2 regions of the Micromonospora echinaurantiaca genome follow, and region 2 is predicted to be linked to the other one. Evidence: riboswitches for the same ligand, from Rfam matches in the RefSeq annotation. Region 2 holds a riboswitch; the other holds the start of a gene.
What was found. Region 2 has a riboswitch for thiamine pyrophosphate ahead of thiE (thiamine phosphate synthase). Riboswitches for the same ligand answer to the same signal wherever they lie in the genome.

Region 1 (7,984 bases), 700 kb from region 2:
TGCTCGGCGGTGCCGAACATCTTCAGCGGCTGCGGCACCCCGATGGACTGGTGCGCCGAGAGCAGCGCCCCGATCGCCGGGCTCACCGAGCCGGCCAGCATCAGGGCCCGGCAGTAGTGCAGGTTGCTCAGCCCCAGCCCGCCGTACGACCGGTCGATCTTCATGCCGAAGGCGCCCAGCCGGGCCAGCCCGTGGAAGACCTCGTCCGGGATGGACGCGTCGCGCTCGATCGCGGCGCCGTCCACCTCGGTGGTGAGGAACTCGCGGAGCTGGCCGAGGAACTCGTCGGCCCGCGCGTCGTCCGCCGGATCCGAGCGGGGCCAGGGGTTGATCAGGTCCAGCCGGAACCGGCCGAGGAAGAGTTCCTTGCCGAAGCTGGGACGGTCCCAGGTGGACTCCCGGGCGGCCTCGGCGACCTGGCGGGCCTCCTTTTCGGAGACCTGGCCCGCCTCGGTCGGCAACGGCCCGGCGACGCCGGGCGCGGTCACGCCGTCGGCGGGGGTGGGCTGGTCGGAGCCCGCGCCGTCGGGCGCGGAGCGGCTGTTCTGCGTCGTGGTCACGGTTGCCCCCTCGAACCTCGGTCCGGCTGCGTCAACGTGCTCGACACACGCAACGCTACCCCCGGGTGTTACCCAGGGGTAGCGTTCGGTAAAGATCGAGTTTTCTCGACGCGGCCCAGTGGCCGGGGTACGCGCTCAGTCGCCGGGGATGCTTCGCGGGTCGTCGTCCTCGTCGTCGATGTCGTCCTCGCCCCAGTTGCGTCGGGCGAACGGCAGGATCACCCAGAAGGTGAGGAACCACAGGCCGGCGGCGCCGCTGAGCACCAGGGCGACGCTCCGGTCCAGCACGAAGTCGGTGATCAGCAGCACCGCGCTGACCATCGAGATCAGCATGAAGGCGAGACCGGCGCTGGCCATCTTGTGGGCGAAGCGGACCAGCTCCGGCTTGCGCCCCTGACGGAACAGCGCCCGGTGGAACGCCACCGGCGAGATGATCATCGCGGTGGCGGCCGCCGCCGCCAGCAACGCGACGATGTAGACGTCCTTCTGGAAGCCGCTGGTGCTGGTGAACCCGTTGCTGAACGGCAGGGTGAGCAGGAAGGCGAAGAGGATCTGCACACCGGTCTGGGCGACCCGCAACTCCTGCAGCAGGTCGGCGAAGTTGCGCTGCCAGCGCTGCCGCTCGGTTTCCTTCGACACGGGGGCCACCTCCGGTGAGACGTTACTGCCGGCGGGGGCCACCCCGCCGGCAGCAACGCTGATGCCCCACCGCGCTCGTCACGAAACCGGCTCACGACCCGGGCCCGGCGGTACCGCGACCTCGGCATCCCGGGGCTCGACGCTCCGCGGCGCAGGCCCCGTGGCTCAGGCCCCGCGCCGGATCCGGCCGGCGTACCGGGCCTCCAACTCGTGGTTGTGCTCGTCGCCGCCGGCGATGTTGGCCGACAGGTAGACCGGCGGGCGCTCCCCCGCCGCCAGCAACCGGGCCACCACCTCGACCGTGATCTGCTGGGCCAGCAGCGCCGCGGTGATCGACGAGACCGCGCCGACCGCGCCGCCGCCGGGCAGCGGCAGGGTGGCGTCGCCGTACGGGGCGCCGTTGTCCAGCACCACGTCGGCGTAGTCGGCGAGCTTGCGACCGGACGGGTGCCGCGAGGTCATCCGGGCCGAGTGCTGCGCCGAGGTGATCGCCACCAGGGCGTGCCCCTTCTCCTTGACCAGGGACGCGAACTCCACCATCGCGCCGTTGACGCCGGAGTTGGAGGCCAGCACGAAGACGTCGCCGGGACGGACCGGGGCGAGGTCGTAGAGCTTGTGCGCCACCGACGGGTCCCGCTCCAGGGTCGGGCCGAGCAGGTCGACCGGCTCGCCGCCGAGCAGCACCAGGTCGCGCAGGGCGATCCGGTTGGTCGGCACCAGGCCGCCGGCCCGGCCGGCGATCTCCATCGCCAGCGCCTCCGAGTGCCCGGTGCCGAAGGCGTGCACCACCCCGTCCGCGCGCACCGCGTCGGCGATCAGGTCGGCCGCCCGTCCGACCGCCTCGCGCTGGCTGGCGGCGACCCGGCCCATCGTCTCGGTCACCACGGCCAGGTAGTCCTCGGCACTCACCGTCATGCTTCCTCCGTCCATCACTGCCTGCACCTCGCGTCGGCCGTCAGGCCAGTCCGCGTACCCGGGCCAGGATCGCCTCGGCCAGCGGCGCCGGCGCCTCGTCCGGGATCCAGTGGCTCACCCCGGGCAGTTCCACGAAGCGGTAGTCCCCGGTCACCCGCTCGGCGCACGCCTCGGCGGCGGTCCGGCCGATCGCCACGTCCTGGTCGCTCCAGACGAACGTGGTCGGCACGGTCACCGGGCCGGTGGCGGCCAGCTCCGTCCGCGACGGCATCGCCCGGTACCAGTTCAGCGCGGCGGTCAGCGCGCCCGGCTCGCGCATCGGCTCGGCGTACGCCGCCACCCGGTCGGCGTCGCCAACCCCGGCGAGCATCCGGCGCAGCGCCGTGGCGTTCAACCCCAGCAGCACCTTCTCGGCCTTGCCGGGCTGCCGGAACAGCACGATGTACGCCGAGCGCACCTTCTGCTGCGGGTCGTTCGCCAGCGCGTACGCCATGGCGGCCGGGTGCGGCACGGAGACCGCGGTCAGCGTGCGCACCCGCTCCGGGTGCCGGACGGCCAGTTCCCAGCCGACCAGCGCACCCCAGTCGTGGCCGACCACGTGCGCGGTCGACGCGCCAAGGGCGTCCAGCACGGCCAGCGCGTCGGCGACCAGTTCGTCCATCCGGTACGCCTCGACCGCCTCCGGCCGCGCGCCGGGCGAGTAGCCGCGCTGGTCCGGCGCGTACGTGCGCAGTCCGGCGGCGTGCAACGTCGGGACCACGTCGTCCCACTCCCCACCGTGCTGGGGGAAGCCGTGCAGCAGGAGCGCGGGGTCGCCGCCCTCCGGGCCGCCGACGCGTACCTCGAACCGCAACCCTCGGGCGTCGATGCGCATGATCGGCAGCCTACCCAGGCCGGCGCGGGCGGCTCGTCTCGGCGCTGCCGGCGGTGCTAGCGTCTGCCGGGACAACTTCACATCCGACAGGGGAGCGCACAGCGCTGAGAGTGCGGGCACCACCCGCAGACCCTCGAACCTGATCTGGGTAATGCCAGCGCAGGGAGTTCGGTCGACCTCCAGCCGCGCCGCCGTCCGGGGCACCGGGCGCGGCGTGCGTCTTCTCCTGGTTCGTAGTCAGGACTGGGAGCACTCATGAAACAACACCCCGCCACCAACCGGTGGCGCACCATCGACATCGTCGTGGCCGCGGTGATCGCGGTGGCCTTCGGCGTCATCTTCTGGGCCTGGGGCCTGCTCTGGCGGGCCGTCGACCCGGCGTTCGCGTTCTTCCCGGCCGGCCAGGCGGTCATGTACGGCGTCTGGCTGGTGCCGGCGGTGCTCGGCGGCCTGATCATCCGCAAGCCCGGCGCGGCGCTGTTCTGCGAGGCGGTCGCCGCGACGATCTCCGCGCTGCTCGGCTCCGAGTGGGGCGGGATCACCATCGTCCAGGGTCTGATCCAGGGTCTCGGCGCCGAGTTGGCCTTCGCCGCCTTCCGGTACCGCTCGTTCCGGCTGCCGACCGCGCTGCTCGCCGGCACGCTGACCGGCCTCGGCGCGGCGCTGTTCGACTTCTTCGTCTGGAACGTCGACTACGCGCTGGGCAGCTACCGGATCCCGTACGCGCTGCTGACCGTGGTCAGCGCCGCGATCATCGCCGGCGTCGGCGGCTGGTACCTGACCCGGGCCCTGGCCGGCACCGGCGCCCTGGACCGCTTCCCCGCCGCCCGCGACCGCACCCTGGTCTGACCCGCCCATGCCCCGCCCCCGCCCCACCTCGTCGATCATGAAGTTGTTGCCCTCCGCACCGGCGTGTCGCGGCAACAACTTCATGATCAACCCTGCCCGGGCGGGGGTGGGAGCGTGAGTTCCGTACTGGTGCGGGGGTTTGGGTGGCGGCATGCGGGGCGGCGCGCTTGGGCGGTGCGGGGGGTGGACCTGCGGGTGGAGAGCGGAGAGCGGGTGCTGCTGCTCGGGCCTTCGGGGGCCGGCAAGAGCACCCTGCTCGCCGCGCTGGCCGGCCTGCTGCCCGAGGACTCCGGCGAGCAGGAGGGCACCGTCGAGATCGACGGGCTCGACCCGCGCAAGGGCCGGGAACGGGTCGGCATCGTCTTCCAGGACCCGGAGAGCCAACTGGTGATGGCCCGCAGCGGCGACGACGTCGCGTTCGGGCTGGAGAACCGGGGGGTGCCCGCCGGGGAGATCTGGCCCCGGGTGGACGAGGCGCTGCGCCGGGTCGGCTTCCCGTACCACCGGGACCGGCCCACCGCCGCGCTCTCCGGCGGCGAGCAGCAGCGCCTGGCCCTGGCCGGGGTGCTCGCCCTACGCCCGGGCCTGCTGCTGCTCGACGAACCCACCGCCAACCTCGACCCGGCCGGCGCCGCGCTGGTCCGGGACGCGGTCGCCGGGGCGCTGGACGCGGACACCACGCTGATCCTGGTGGAACACCGGGTCGCCGACGCGTTGCCGCTGGTCGACCGGGTGGTGGTGCTGGAACCCGGCGGCGGCGTCCGCGCCGACGGCACCCCGGAGGCGGTGTTCGGCGCGCACGGCGACGCGCTCGCCGCCGAGGGGGTCTGGGTGCCGGGCCGTCCGGTGCCGCCGCGCCGGGCCGTCGCCCCGGCCGGCGACCTGCTGCTCACCGCCGACCGGCTCGGCCTGCCGCCCCGGCTGGCCCCCACCGACCTCGGGGTACGCGCCGGCGAGGCGCTCGCCGTGCTGGGCCCGAACGGGGCCGGCAAGTCGACCCTGGCCCTGCTGCTCGGCGGGCTGCTCCGGCCCGGAGCCGGCACGGTGACCGCGAGCCCGGCGCTGGCCGGCCCGGACGCCCGCACTCCCCCGCACCGGTGGCGCGCCCCGGCGCTGGCCCGGCGGATCGGCTCGGTCTTCCAGGATCCCGAGCACCAGTTCGTCACCGGCACGGTCTTCGACGAGTTGGCGCTGGGGCCGCGCCGCACCGGTTCGCCCGAGCCCGCGATACGCGCCACCGTGGACGCGCTGCTGGCTCGGCTCCGGCTGGAACGGCTGGCCGCCGCCAACCCGTACACCCTCTCCGGCGGCGAGGCGCGGCGGCTGAGCGTCGCGACCGCCCTGGCCACCGCGCCCCGGCTGCTGATCTGCGACGAACCCACCTTCGGCCAGGACCGGCGGACCTGGCTGGAGCTGGTGGACCTCTTCGCCGAGCAGCGCGACGGCGGGCACGGCGTGGTCACCGTGACCCACGACCCGGAGTTCGTCGCCGCACTGGCCGACCGCACCCTCACCCTGGGTCGCGCATGACCAGCTCACACCCCGTCCCCACACCGCACCTCCGGCCCGACCGGCCCCGCACCCTGGACCGCCCGTGATCACGCTGGAGCCGGTCGCCGCGCCGGACGCCCCGCTGGCCCGGCGCAACCCGGTGGCCAAGCTGGCCGCGGCCCTGGTCTTCTCGTTCATCATGATCGCCACCCTGGACCCGGTGGCGCCGGCCATCGCGGTCGCCGTCGAACTGGCCGTGCTGCCGCTGTTCGGGGTCCGGTTCCGGGTGCTGGCCCGGCGGGCCTGGCCACTGCTGCTGGGCGCGGTCGGAATCCTGGTCACCCTGGTGCTCTTCGCCGCCGAGCGGTCCGGCCGGGTGCTGGTCGAGGCCGGCCCGGTGGTGGTCACCTCCGGGGTGCTGCTCACCGCGCTCGGCCTGGTGCTGCGGATGTTCGCGGTGGCGCTGCCGGGTGTGATCGTCTTCGCCACCACCGACCCGACCGACCTGGCCGACGCGCTGATCCAGAACGCGAAGGCGCCGGCCCGGTTCGCCATCGGAGCGCTGGCCGCGTTCCGGCTGGTGCCGCTGCTCGGTCAGGAGTGGCAGATGATCAGCCTGGCCCGCCGGGCCCGCGGGGTCGACGCCGGTCGGAACCCGCTGGCCAAGCTGCGGCTCTTCGTCTCGACCGCGTTCGCGCTGCTGGTCGGGGCGATCCGGCGGGGCACCCGGCTGGCGGTGGCGATGGACGCCCGGGGCTTCGACGCGGGCACCCCCCGCACGGTCGCCCGCCGGCAGCGGTTCGGCGCCGCCGACGGCCTGCTGATCGCCGGGGCGGCGGCGGTGGCCGGCGCGGCCCTGACGGTCAGCGTGCTGCTCGGCACGTTCCGCCCGCTGATCGGCTGAGCGGCCACGCCGGGGTGGAGGGGCCACCGCCGGTGGGCGGCGGCACCTCCACCCCGGGCCGCCGGTCAGCTGCGCCGGAAGGCGTACCGGCGGGTCTGCCCGGCCCGCTGGGTGCGGCCGCCCGCCTTGCCGCCGCCGACCGGCGGACCGGCCTTCGGGGCGGTGGGCCGGGCGGCCGGCAGCACCGGACCGGCCGGCGACACCGGCGCGACGGCAACCTGGTCGAGGTTGACCGGCGTCAGGTCCGCGGCCGAGGGCGTGGGCAGGTCGCTGCGGGTCTTCTTCGGATTGCGCTTGGCGGGCATCCGGTGCCTCCTTGTCTGCGGACCGTTCCGGCCGGCGCTGGACGCGGGCGGGCGGACGATCCGGCTCGTCAGGTGACCGTCGGGCGACGGTCGTACGGATTCGGGACTGCTCGCCGGTACCGACCACGGAGGACACCACCGCCGCTGCGGCAGGTGGGAATGCGGACGCCCGGGAGCACGCGGACCCGCGGCAAGGGCGGCGGGCCGGCTCGGAGGTGGGGCGTCACTTGCGCATGGCCACACGGTACCGCCCCACCCGGACCCGCGCAGCCGAATTACCGACCACGGTCGAACCCGACGCGCCGCTACGCCGCGGTCACCCCGTGTCGATGTTCGGCGCGCCGGCCGTCGGGGCCGCGATACGGTCGCAGCGGCAGGTGTCGACGGCGGAAGGTGGCGGACGGATGGCCGAGCAGGCGACGGCACAGATCGGGGTGACCGGGCTGGCGGTGATGGGCCGGAACCTGGCCCGCAATCTGGCCCGCAACGGCTTCACCGTGGCGCTGCACAACCGCTCGCCGGAGCGCACCCGCAGCCTGGTCGCGGAACACGGCGACGAGGGCACGTTCGTGCCGGCCGAGTCGATGGCCGACTTCGTCGCCGCGCTGGAGCGTCCCCGGGCGGTGATCGTCATGGTCAAGGCGGGCGGCCCCACCGACGCGGTGATCGACGAGTTGATCCCGCTGCTGGACGCCGGCGACATCGTGGTGGACTGCGGCAACGCGCACTTCGCCGACACCCGGCGCCGGGAGGAGGCGTTGCGCGGCCACGGGCTGCACTTCGTCGGCACCGGCGTTTCCGGCGGTGAGGAGGGCGCGCTGCGTGGGCCGAGCATCATGCCCGGCGGCTCCGCCGAGTCCTACCGGAAGCTCGGGCCGATCTTCGAGAAGATCGCGGCCCAGGTGGACGGGGTGCCGTGCTGCCGGCACATCGGCCCGGACGGCGCCGGGCACTTCGTGAAGATGGTGCACAACGGCATCGAGTACGCCGACATGCAGCTCATCGCCGAGGCGTACGACCTGCTGCGGGCCGGGCTGGGCGCGGAGCCGGCGGAGCTCGCGGAGATCTTCCGTGAGTGGAACGCCGGCGAGTTGGAGTCGTTCCTCATCGAGATCACCGCCGACGTGCTGGGGCACCGGGACGCGGCCACCGGGCGGGCCTTCGTCGACATCGTGCTGGACCGGGCCGAGCAGAAGGGCACCGGCCGGTGGACCGTGCAGAGCGCCCTCGACCTGGGCATCCCGATCACCGGCATCGCCGAGGCGACCTTCGCCCGGTCGCTGTCCGGGCACGCCGACCAGCGGGCGGCGGCCCGCCGGGCGTTCCCGGACGCCGGCGAGAAGAAGTGGCAGGTCACCGACCGGGACGCGTTCGTCGAGGACGTCCGGCGGGCGCTACTGGCCAGCAAGATCGTCGCGTACGCGCAGGGCTTCGACCAGATCCGCGC
Region 2 (7,984 bases):
GCTCGGCCCGGTGGTGGCAGGAGCGGCCGACCAGGCCCAGCCGGGGTGGCGGGTACGGGCCGGCGGACGGCAGGTGCACGGCGTCGCCGTCGAGCGGGTCGGGGCCGGCGACGACCAGGGTGCCGCCGGCCTCGTCGAGGACGGCCCGCAGGTCGGTGGCGAGGGCGGCGCGCTCGGCGCGGGGCAGGTCCTTCTCCCGCAGCACCACCCAACGCACTCCCCCGGCCACCGCCCCCGCGACCACGTCGACCAGCGTCCCCCGCGCCTGCCACCGATCAGTCAGCACCACGACCCCGGCGGGCCGCCGGGAGATCCTGGTGGGAGACGGCCCCGCCAGGGGGCCGTTCGCACCAAGATCCGGCGCGGCCGGACGTACGGACGCGGTCACAGGTCGGGCCTTCCCTCGTCCGGAGTGGAGGCGAGGGCGTGGAAGCGGCGGGCGATCCGGCCCGCGCCGTACGCCAACCGGCCGGCCTCGACGGCGAACCGCATCGCGGTGGCCATCGCCACCGGGTCGGCGGCCCGGGTCACCGCGCTGGCCAGCAGCACCGCGTCGCAGCCGAGTTCCATGGCCAGCGCGGCGTCCGAGGCGGTGCCGATGCCGGCGTCCAGGATCACCGGCACGTCCACGCTCTGCCGGATCAGCCGGATGTGGTGCGGGTTGGACACCCCCAGCCCGGAGCCGATCGGCGCGCCGGCGGGCATCACCGCCGCGCAGCCGACGTCGGCCAGCCGCCGCGCCAGCACCGGGTCGTCGCTGGTGTACGGCAGCACGGTGAACCCGTCGGCGACCAGTTGCTCGGCGGCGCGCAGCAGTTCGACGCCGTCCGGCAGCAGGATGCGCTCGTCGCCGATCACCTCCAGCTTGACCCAGTCGGTCTCGAACGCGTCCCGGGCCAGGTGCGCCACCTTGACCGCCTCGCCGGCGGTGTAGCAGCCGGCGGTGTTCGGCAGCAGCCGCACCCCGCACCGGTCGAGCAGCGCCAGCAGCCCGCCCGACCCGGCGGGGGTGGTGTCCACCCGGCGCAGCGCCACGGTGACCAGTTCGGTGCCGGACGCCCGGATCGCCTGCTCCAGCACGTGCAGGTTGGCCGCGCCGCCGGTGCCCAGGATCAACCGGGAGGTGAAGGGGACGCCGCCCAGTTCGAAGGTCACCGCGCTCACCCGCCCTGGGCGGCGCTGAGCACCTCGACCCGGTCGCCGTCGCGCAGCACCGTCGCCGGCCAGCCGCTGCGCGGCACCACCTCGCCGTTGACCGCCACCGCCACGCCGCGCCGCTGCGGGGTGACCTCGTGGACCAGGTCGGCCACCGTGGCACCGCCGGGCACGGTCCGCCCGGCGCCGTTCACCGTCAGTTCCACCTGTCCTCCTCCGTCGTCTGCCGGTCGCCGTCGACCGGCCCGGTCGGCTCGCCCGGCAACGCCTGCTCGGGCGGGCCGACCGACGCCTGCCGGGGTGGGTGGGCCGGCCCGAAGCGGTCCGGCGCGAACGGGGCGAGCAGCGGGTCCGGGTCGCCGCCGGCGGCCAGGTCGGCGATCAGATCGGCGGTGACCGGGGTGAGCACGATGCCGTGCCGGTGGTGGCCGGTGGCGGCCAGCACGTCCGGCCGGCCGGGCAGCGGACCGAGGATCGGGGCGTTGTCCGGCGTGCCGGGACGCAGCCCGGCCACCGTCTCCACCAGGTCGTACTCGGCCAGCTCGGGAAGCAGGTCGACGGCGGCGCGGAGCAGGCGCAGCACCGCGCCGGCGGTGACCGTCCGGTCGGTGCGCTCCTCGACCGTCGCCCCGACCACCACCTCGCCGCCCGCGCGGGGCACCAGGTAGACGTGCTCGCCGTCGGCGTACCCCCGGATCACGTGCCGGAAGCCCGGCGCCGCGCCGCCGGGCGCGCGCAGCCGGAGCACCTGCCCCTTCACCGGCCGGACCGGCAGCCCGGTCAGCGCGGCCGCGCCGCAGCCGGCCGCCACCACGGTGACCCGGGCGTCCAGCTCGGACAGTTCGCGCACCGCCTGCGGCACCAGCACCGCGCCGGCCGCGGTCGCGGCCGCCCGCAGCGCCGGCACCAGCAGCCGCGGGTCGACCTGGTGGTCGGTGGGGGCCAGCGCGCCCCCGCGCACCCGGGGCGCCAGCGCCGGCTCGCGGTCGCGCAGCTGCGTCGGGCGCAGCGGCGTCACCGGCAGCCCCAGCCCCTGCTGGTACGCCCAGAGCCGGCCCGCCTCGGCCAGGTCGTCGGCGGTGAGCCCGACCATCAGGGTGCCCTCGGTGCGGTAGCCGAGCGGCAGCCCGGTGGCCTCGGTCAGCCCGGCGGCGAACGCCGGCCAGCGGGCCGCGGACGCGCAGAGCAGCCCGGTCAGCTCCCGTTCGCCGAAGTACGCCTCGGCGACCGGGGAGAGCATCCCGGCGGCCACCGCCGACGCCCCCGACCCCGGGTCCGGGTCGTGCACGACCACCCGCAGGCCGCGGGCCGCGCAGCGCCAGGCGACGGCCAACCCGATCGGCCCCGCGCCGACCACCGCCACGTCCGGCCGGCCGCTGGTCAGCACGTCAACGCCCGGAGCAGCTCGGCGGTGGCCCGGCCCGGGTCGGCGGCGGCGGAGAGCGCGCCGACCACCGCCACCCCGTACGCCCCGGCGGCCCGCAGCGCCGGCACGGTAGCGGCGGTGACCCCGCCGATGGCGATCACCGGCACGTCCACCGCGGCGGCCACCGCGCCCACCCCGGCGGGGCCGATCGGGTCCGGCAGGCCGGTCTTGGTGCCGGTCGGGTGGCAGGGGCCGACGCCGAGGTAGCTGGCGCCGGCGGCGACCGCCTCGGTGGCGGTGCCCGGGTCACGCGCGGTGGCGCCGAGCACGGCGGCGGAGCCGAGCACCCGGCGGGCCGCGCCGACCGGCAGGTCGTCCGCGCCGACGTGGCCGCCGCCGGCGCCCACCGCCAGCGCCACGTGCAGCCGGTCGTTGACCAGGCAGGTCGCGTCGTACCCGGCGCAGAGCGCGACCACCCGGCGGGCCAGGTCGTACGCCTCCCGGTCGGTCGCGGAGTCCGCCACCCGGACCTGCACCACCAGCTCGGCGCGGGCCACCGCGAGGGCGGCCCGGACGACGGTGAGCGGATCCCGCCCGGGTCGGGTGTCGGTGACCAGATGCAGTCGCCCAAGGGACGGCACGGCAACACTCCTCCCTGCGCCGGCATTACCCGGATCAGGTTCGACGGTCGGGGGCTCCAAGCCCCCCTCTCAGCCCGGTCCACCGGGCTCCCGTGGGTTACGTCCGTGTCACCGTACGACAGATCCGCCGGCCTGCCAAGGCGGGGTCCGGCAATCGCATGACGCCCGGCCGACGCGGTGGACGGCCCTCGATACCGCCCGCGACGGAGCACTTCGTACGGTGCTGTTCGGAATGTCGCTCGCCGTTGCGAAACCGTTATCAGCCGGCATCTTGCCCGCAACGGATCCAGCGGGATTAATTTGTTCAGCGATTCGACAAAATGCCGGCGCGGACATCCTGGCACGGTGTCCGCTCCGGTCCATCCGGGACGGTCTTCGGCGAGCCGGCCCCCGCGATCCCTGTCCACAGCGACATAGGAGGCGGCGTGTCCCGATCTCGTCGTGCCCGTTTACCCGTCCTTACCACCCTGCTACCCCTCGCGCTCACCGCAACCACCCTGTTCGGCGTCCCCGCCGCGCAGGCCGCACCCCCCGCGCAGACCGCACCCGCCGCACAGGCCGCGCCGCTGACGGCGCCCGCCCCGCAGACCCAGCCGCGGACGGGACCCGCCGCGCCGGCGGCCGACGAGCCGTTCTCGGTGCTGGTGTTCTCGAAGACCGCCGGCTTCCGGCACGATTCCATCCCGACCGGCATCGCCGCCATCCAGCAGCTCGGCGCCGAGCACGGGTTCACCGTCGACACGACCGAGGACGGCGCCGCGTTCAGCGACGACAACCTCGCCCGGTACCGCGCGGTGATCTGGCTCTCCACCACCGGCGACGTCCTCGACGGCGAGCAGCAGGCCGCCTTCGAGCGCTACATCCGCGCCGGCGGCGGCTACGTCGGCATCCACGCCGCCTCGGACACCGAGTACAGCTGGGCCTGGTACGGCGACCTGGTCGGCGCGTACTTCGCCAGCCACCCGGCGAACCAGCAGGCCACGGTCAAGGTGGAGGACCACGCCCACCCGGCCACCGCCGGGCTGCCGGAGCGCTGGTCCCGGTTCGACGAGTGGTACAACTACCAGTCCAACCCGCGCCCCGACGTGCACGTGCTGGCCAGCCTGGACGAGACCAGCTACTCCCCCGGCGCGGGGGCGATGGGCGCCGACCACCCGATCGCCTGGTGCCACGACTTCCAGGGCGGCCGCGCCTGGTACACCGGCGGCGGGCACACCCGGGAGTCGTACGCGGAACCGCAGTTCCTCGCCCACCTGCTCGGCGGCATCCGCTCCGCGGCCGGGGCGGCGGACGCCGACTGCGGCGCGTCGCTGACCGCCAGCTTCGAGAAGGTGACCCTGGACAGCAACACCAGCAACCCGATGGAGCTGGACGTCGCCCCGGACGGGCGGGTCTTCTACGTCGAGCGCGACGGCCGGGTGCAGATCGTCAAGCCGGACACCGGCAACACGGTCACCGCGCTCGACCTGGACGTGTCCACCGGCAACGAGGACGGCCTGATCGGCATCCGGCTCGACCCGGACTTCGCCACCAACAACTGGGTCTACCTCTACTACGCCCCGAACGACGGGATCGCCCGCAACCTGCTCTCCCGGTTCACGGTGACCGGCGACAGCATCGACCCGGCCAGCGAGAAGCAGGTGCTGCGGGTGGACACCCAGCGCAACACCTGCTGCCACGCCGGCGGCAGCATGACCTTCGACAGCGCCGGCAACCTCTACCTGGCCACCGGCGACAACACCAACCCGTTCGAGTCCAACGCGTTCACCCCGATCGACGAGCGGCCGGGACGGCAGGACTACGACGCGCAGCGCACCTCCGGCAACACCAACGATCTGCGCGGCAAGGTGCTCCGGATCCACCCGGAGGACGACGGGACGTACACCGTCCCGAGCGGCAACCTGTTCCCGCCGGGGACCGCGAAGACCCGGCCCGAGATCTACGCGATGGGCTTCCGCAACCCGTTCCGGATCGGCACCGACCCGGCCACCGACACCCTCTACGTCGCCGACTACGGGCCGGACGCCAGCGCCGCCAACCCCGACCGCGGTCCCGAGGGCACCGTCGAGTGGAACATCGTCGGCACGCCGGGCAACTACGGCTGGCCGTACTGCACCGGGGCGAACTACGCCTACAACGACTACACGTTCCCGTCCGGCCCCAGCGGGCCGAAGTTCGACTGCGCCGCGCCGGTGAACGACTCGCCCAACAACACCGGCCTCACCAACCTGCCGCCGGCGATCCCAGCCACCGTCGACTACGACTACAGCGGCAACCCGCGGTTCCCCGAGATCGGCGGCGGCGGTGCGCCGATGGGCGGCCCGGTCTACCGGTACGACGCCGAGCTGGAATCGGACCGCAAGTGGCCGGCGTACTACGACGGCAAGGCGCTCCTCGGCGAGTGGAACCAGTCGAAGATGTACACGATGCAGCTCACCGGTGACGGCAAGAGCCTCGTCGACATCAACCAGCTCCTCACCGGCATGACCATGCTCCGGCCGATGGACTTCGAGTTCGGTCCGGATGGCGCGCTCTATCTCATCGAGTGGGGCAGTGGCTTCGGCGGCAACAACGACAACTCCGGCGTCTACCGGATCGACTACATCGCCGGCGACCGGGCCCCGATCGCGGAGGCCAGCGCCGAGCCGACCTCCGGCCCGGCGCCGCTGACCGTCGCCTTCTCCAGCGCGGGCTCCCGCGACCCGGACGGCGGCACGCTCAGCTACGCCTGGACGTTCGGCGACGGGCAGTCCGCCACCGAGCCGAACCCGACGCACACCTACACCAGCGCCGGGACGTACAACGCGCAGCTCACGGTCACCAACCCGAAGGGCCGGACCGCGGTGGCCAACGTTCCGGTCACGGTCGGCAACACCGCGCCGACGGTGACCATCGAGTTCCCACCGGACGGCGGCTTCTTCGACTGGGGCGACCAGGTCCGCTACACGGTCACGGTCACCGACCCCGAGGACGCGGAGATCGACTGCGACCGGGTCCGGCTCCAGGTGCTGCTCGGCCACGACGAGCACGCCCACCCGCTGGAGCAGCACACCGGCTGCACCGGCACGGTCCAGACGTCGCTGGCCTCCGGGCACGGCGCCGAGGCGAACGTCTTCGCCGTCTTCGAGGCCACCTACACCGACCTGGGCGGCGCCGAGGGCGCCGGGCCGCTCACCGGCCGGGCGATCGAGCAGCTCCAGCCCAAGCGGAAGCAGGCCGAGTACTTCACCGCCACCGGCCGGGTGCCGGGCGCGACCGGCGGCGGGGACCCGGGCGTGCAGCGCGAGACCACCGGCGACGCCGCCGGCGGCGGCCAGAACATCGGGTTCATCGAGGACGGCGACTGGTGGTCGCTCGCCCCGGCGGACCTGACCAACATCACGTCGATCCGGTTCCGGGCCGCCTCGGCCAGCAGCGGCGGCCGAATCGAGGTCCGCGCCGGCGCGCCCGACGGGCCGCTGGTCGCCTCGGCCACCGTGCCGGGCACCGGCGCCTGGCAAACGTACGCCGACGTGACCGCTCCGGTGACCGGCCCGGCGGGCGGCACGTTGTACTTCGTCGCCCGGGACCCGGCCGGCGGCGCGGGCGCGCTGTTCAACGTCAACTGGATGGACTTCCTCGGCCGGGGCGTCACCGAGAACGCGCCGCCGGTGGTCACCGCCACCGCCAGCCCGGCCACCGGCACCGCGCCGGTCACCGTCGCCTTCGACGGCACGGCCACCGACGCCGAGGGCGACACCCCGCTGACGTACGCCTGGGACTTCGGTGACGGCGGCACGGCGTCCACCCTGGACACCACGCACACCTACACCAGCCCGGGCACCTTCACCGCCACGCTGACGGTGACCGACAGCAAGGGCGCGAGGTCGTACACCACCGTCCCGGTGCGGGTGGACGCGCCGAACACGTCCTGCTTCGGGGCGCGCTCGGACGACTTCACCGGCACCGGCCTCGACAAGGCCCGCTGGGGCGTGGTCCGGGAGAACCAGCTCTACGCGGTCTCCGACGGGGCGCTCCGGCTGCCCACCGCGGTGGGCGACCTCTACGGCGGCCGCAACGACGCCACCAACCTGGTGCTCCAGCCGGCGCCGGCCGGGGCCTGGCAGGCGACCACCCGGCTGACCCTGCCGGTGACCGCCAACTACCAGCAGGCCGGCCTGCTGGTGTACGGCGACGACGAGAACTACGCCAAGCTGGACCTGCTCTACTCGGGCGGCCGGCGGGTGGAGTTCATCCGGGAGACCGCCGGCGCGCCGCGCAACGAGGCCGCCGACAGCACCGCCGCACCGGCCGGTGACACCCTGCACCTGCGGCTCACCAGCGACGGGACGAACCTGACCGCGGCCGTCTCGGCCGACGGGCAGACCTTCACCCCGGTCGGCCGGTCCGCCGCGCTGGCCGGCATCACCAACCCGCGGATCGGGCTGTTCGCGCTCAACGGCGGCACCGACGCGCCGGTGGTGGAGGCGGCCTTCGACTGGTTCCAGGTCTCGCCGGACGCCCCGGCCGGACCGGTGGACCCGTCGGACGAGTTCACCGGCGACACGCTGGACAAGTGCCGCTGGGACGCGATCCTGCGGGAGAACCCGACGGGCTACCGGGTCACCGGCGGCGCGCTGCGGATCGACGTGCCGAACGGCGACATCTACGGCTCCGGCAACTCCGGGCCGGCGAACTTCATCCTCCAGAACGCCCCGACCGGCGACTGGACCCTGGAGACGAAGGTCGACGGCAGCCTGCTGAACGAGCAGTACCAGCAGGCCGGCCTGATCGTGCACGCCGACGACGACAACTACCTGAAGTTCGACTTCATCGTGGACAA

Region 1: it holds a riboswitch for thiamine pyrophosphate, as region 2 does, so the genes downstream of both, GA0070609_RS03375 (ECF transporter S component) here and thiE (thiamine phosphate synthase) in region 2, are expected to answer to the same signal.

Annotation. Positions count from the first base shown of each region.
Region 1 is NZ_LT607750.1:717,324-725,307, reverse strand. It holds gene GA0070609_RS03395 (acyl-CoA dehydrogenase family protein) at 1-560, opposite strand, end outside; gene GA0070609_RS03390 (DUF6328 family protein) at 696-1,199, opposite strand; gene GA0070609_RS03385 (sugar isomerase domain-containing protein) at 1,365-2,114, opposite strand; gene GA0070609_RS03380 (alpha/beta fold hydrolase) at 2,155-2,988, opposite strand; TPP riboswitch at 3,067-3,172, shown strand; gene GA0070609_RS03375 (ECF transporter S component) at 3,244-3,837, shown strand; gene GA0070609_RS03370 (ABC transporter ATP-binding protein) at 3,952-5,367, shown strand; gene GA0070609_RS03365 (energy-coupling factor transporter transmembrane component T family protein) at 5,432-6,232, shown strand; gene GA0070609_RS03360 (hypothetical protein) at 6,298-6,537, opposite strand; gene gndA (NADP-dependent phosphogluconate dehydrogenase) at 6,942-7,984, shown strand, end outside.
Region 2 is NZ_LT607750.1:20,979-28,962, reverse strand. It holds gene GA0070609_RS00175 (thiamine phosphate synthase) at 1-313, opposite strand, end outside; gene GA0070609_RS00170 (thiazole synthase) at 385-1,164, opposite strand; gene thiS (sulfur carrier protein ThiS) at 1,161-1,361, opposite strand; gene thiO (glycine oxidase ThiO) at 1,352-2,542, opposite strand; gene thiE (thiamine phosphate synthase) at 2,536-3,162, opposite strand; TPP riboswitch at 3,157-3,266, opposite strand; gene GA0070609_RS00150 (ThuA domain-containing protein) at 3,588-7,984, shown strand, end outside.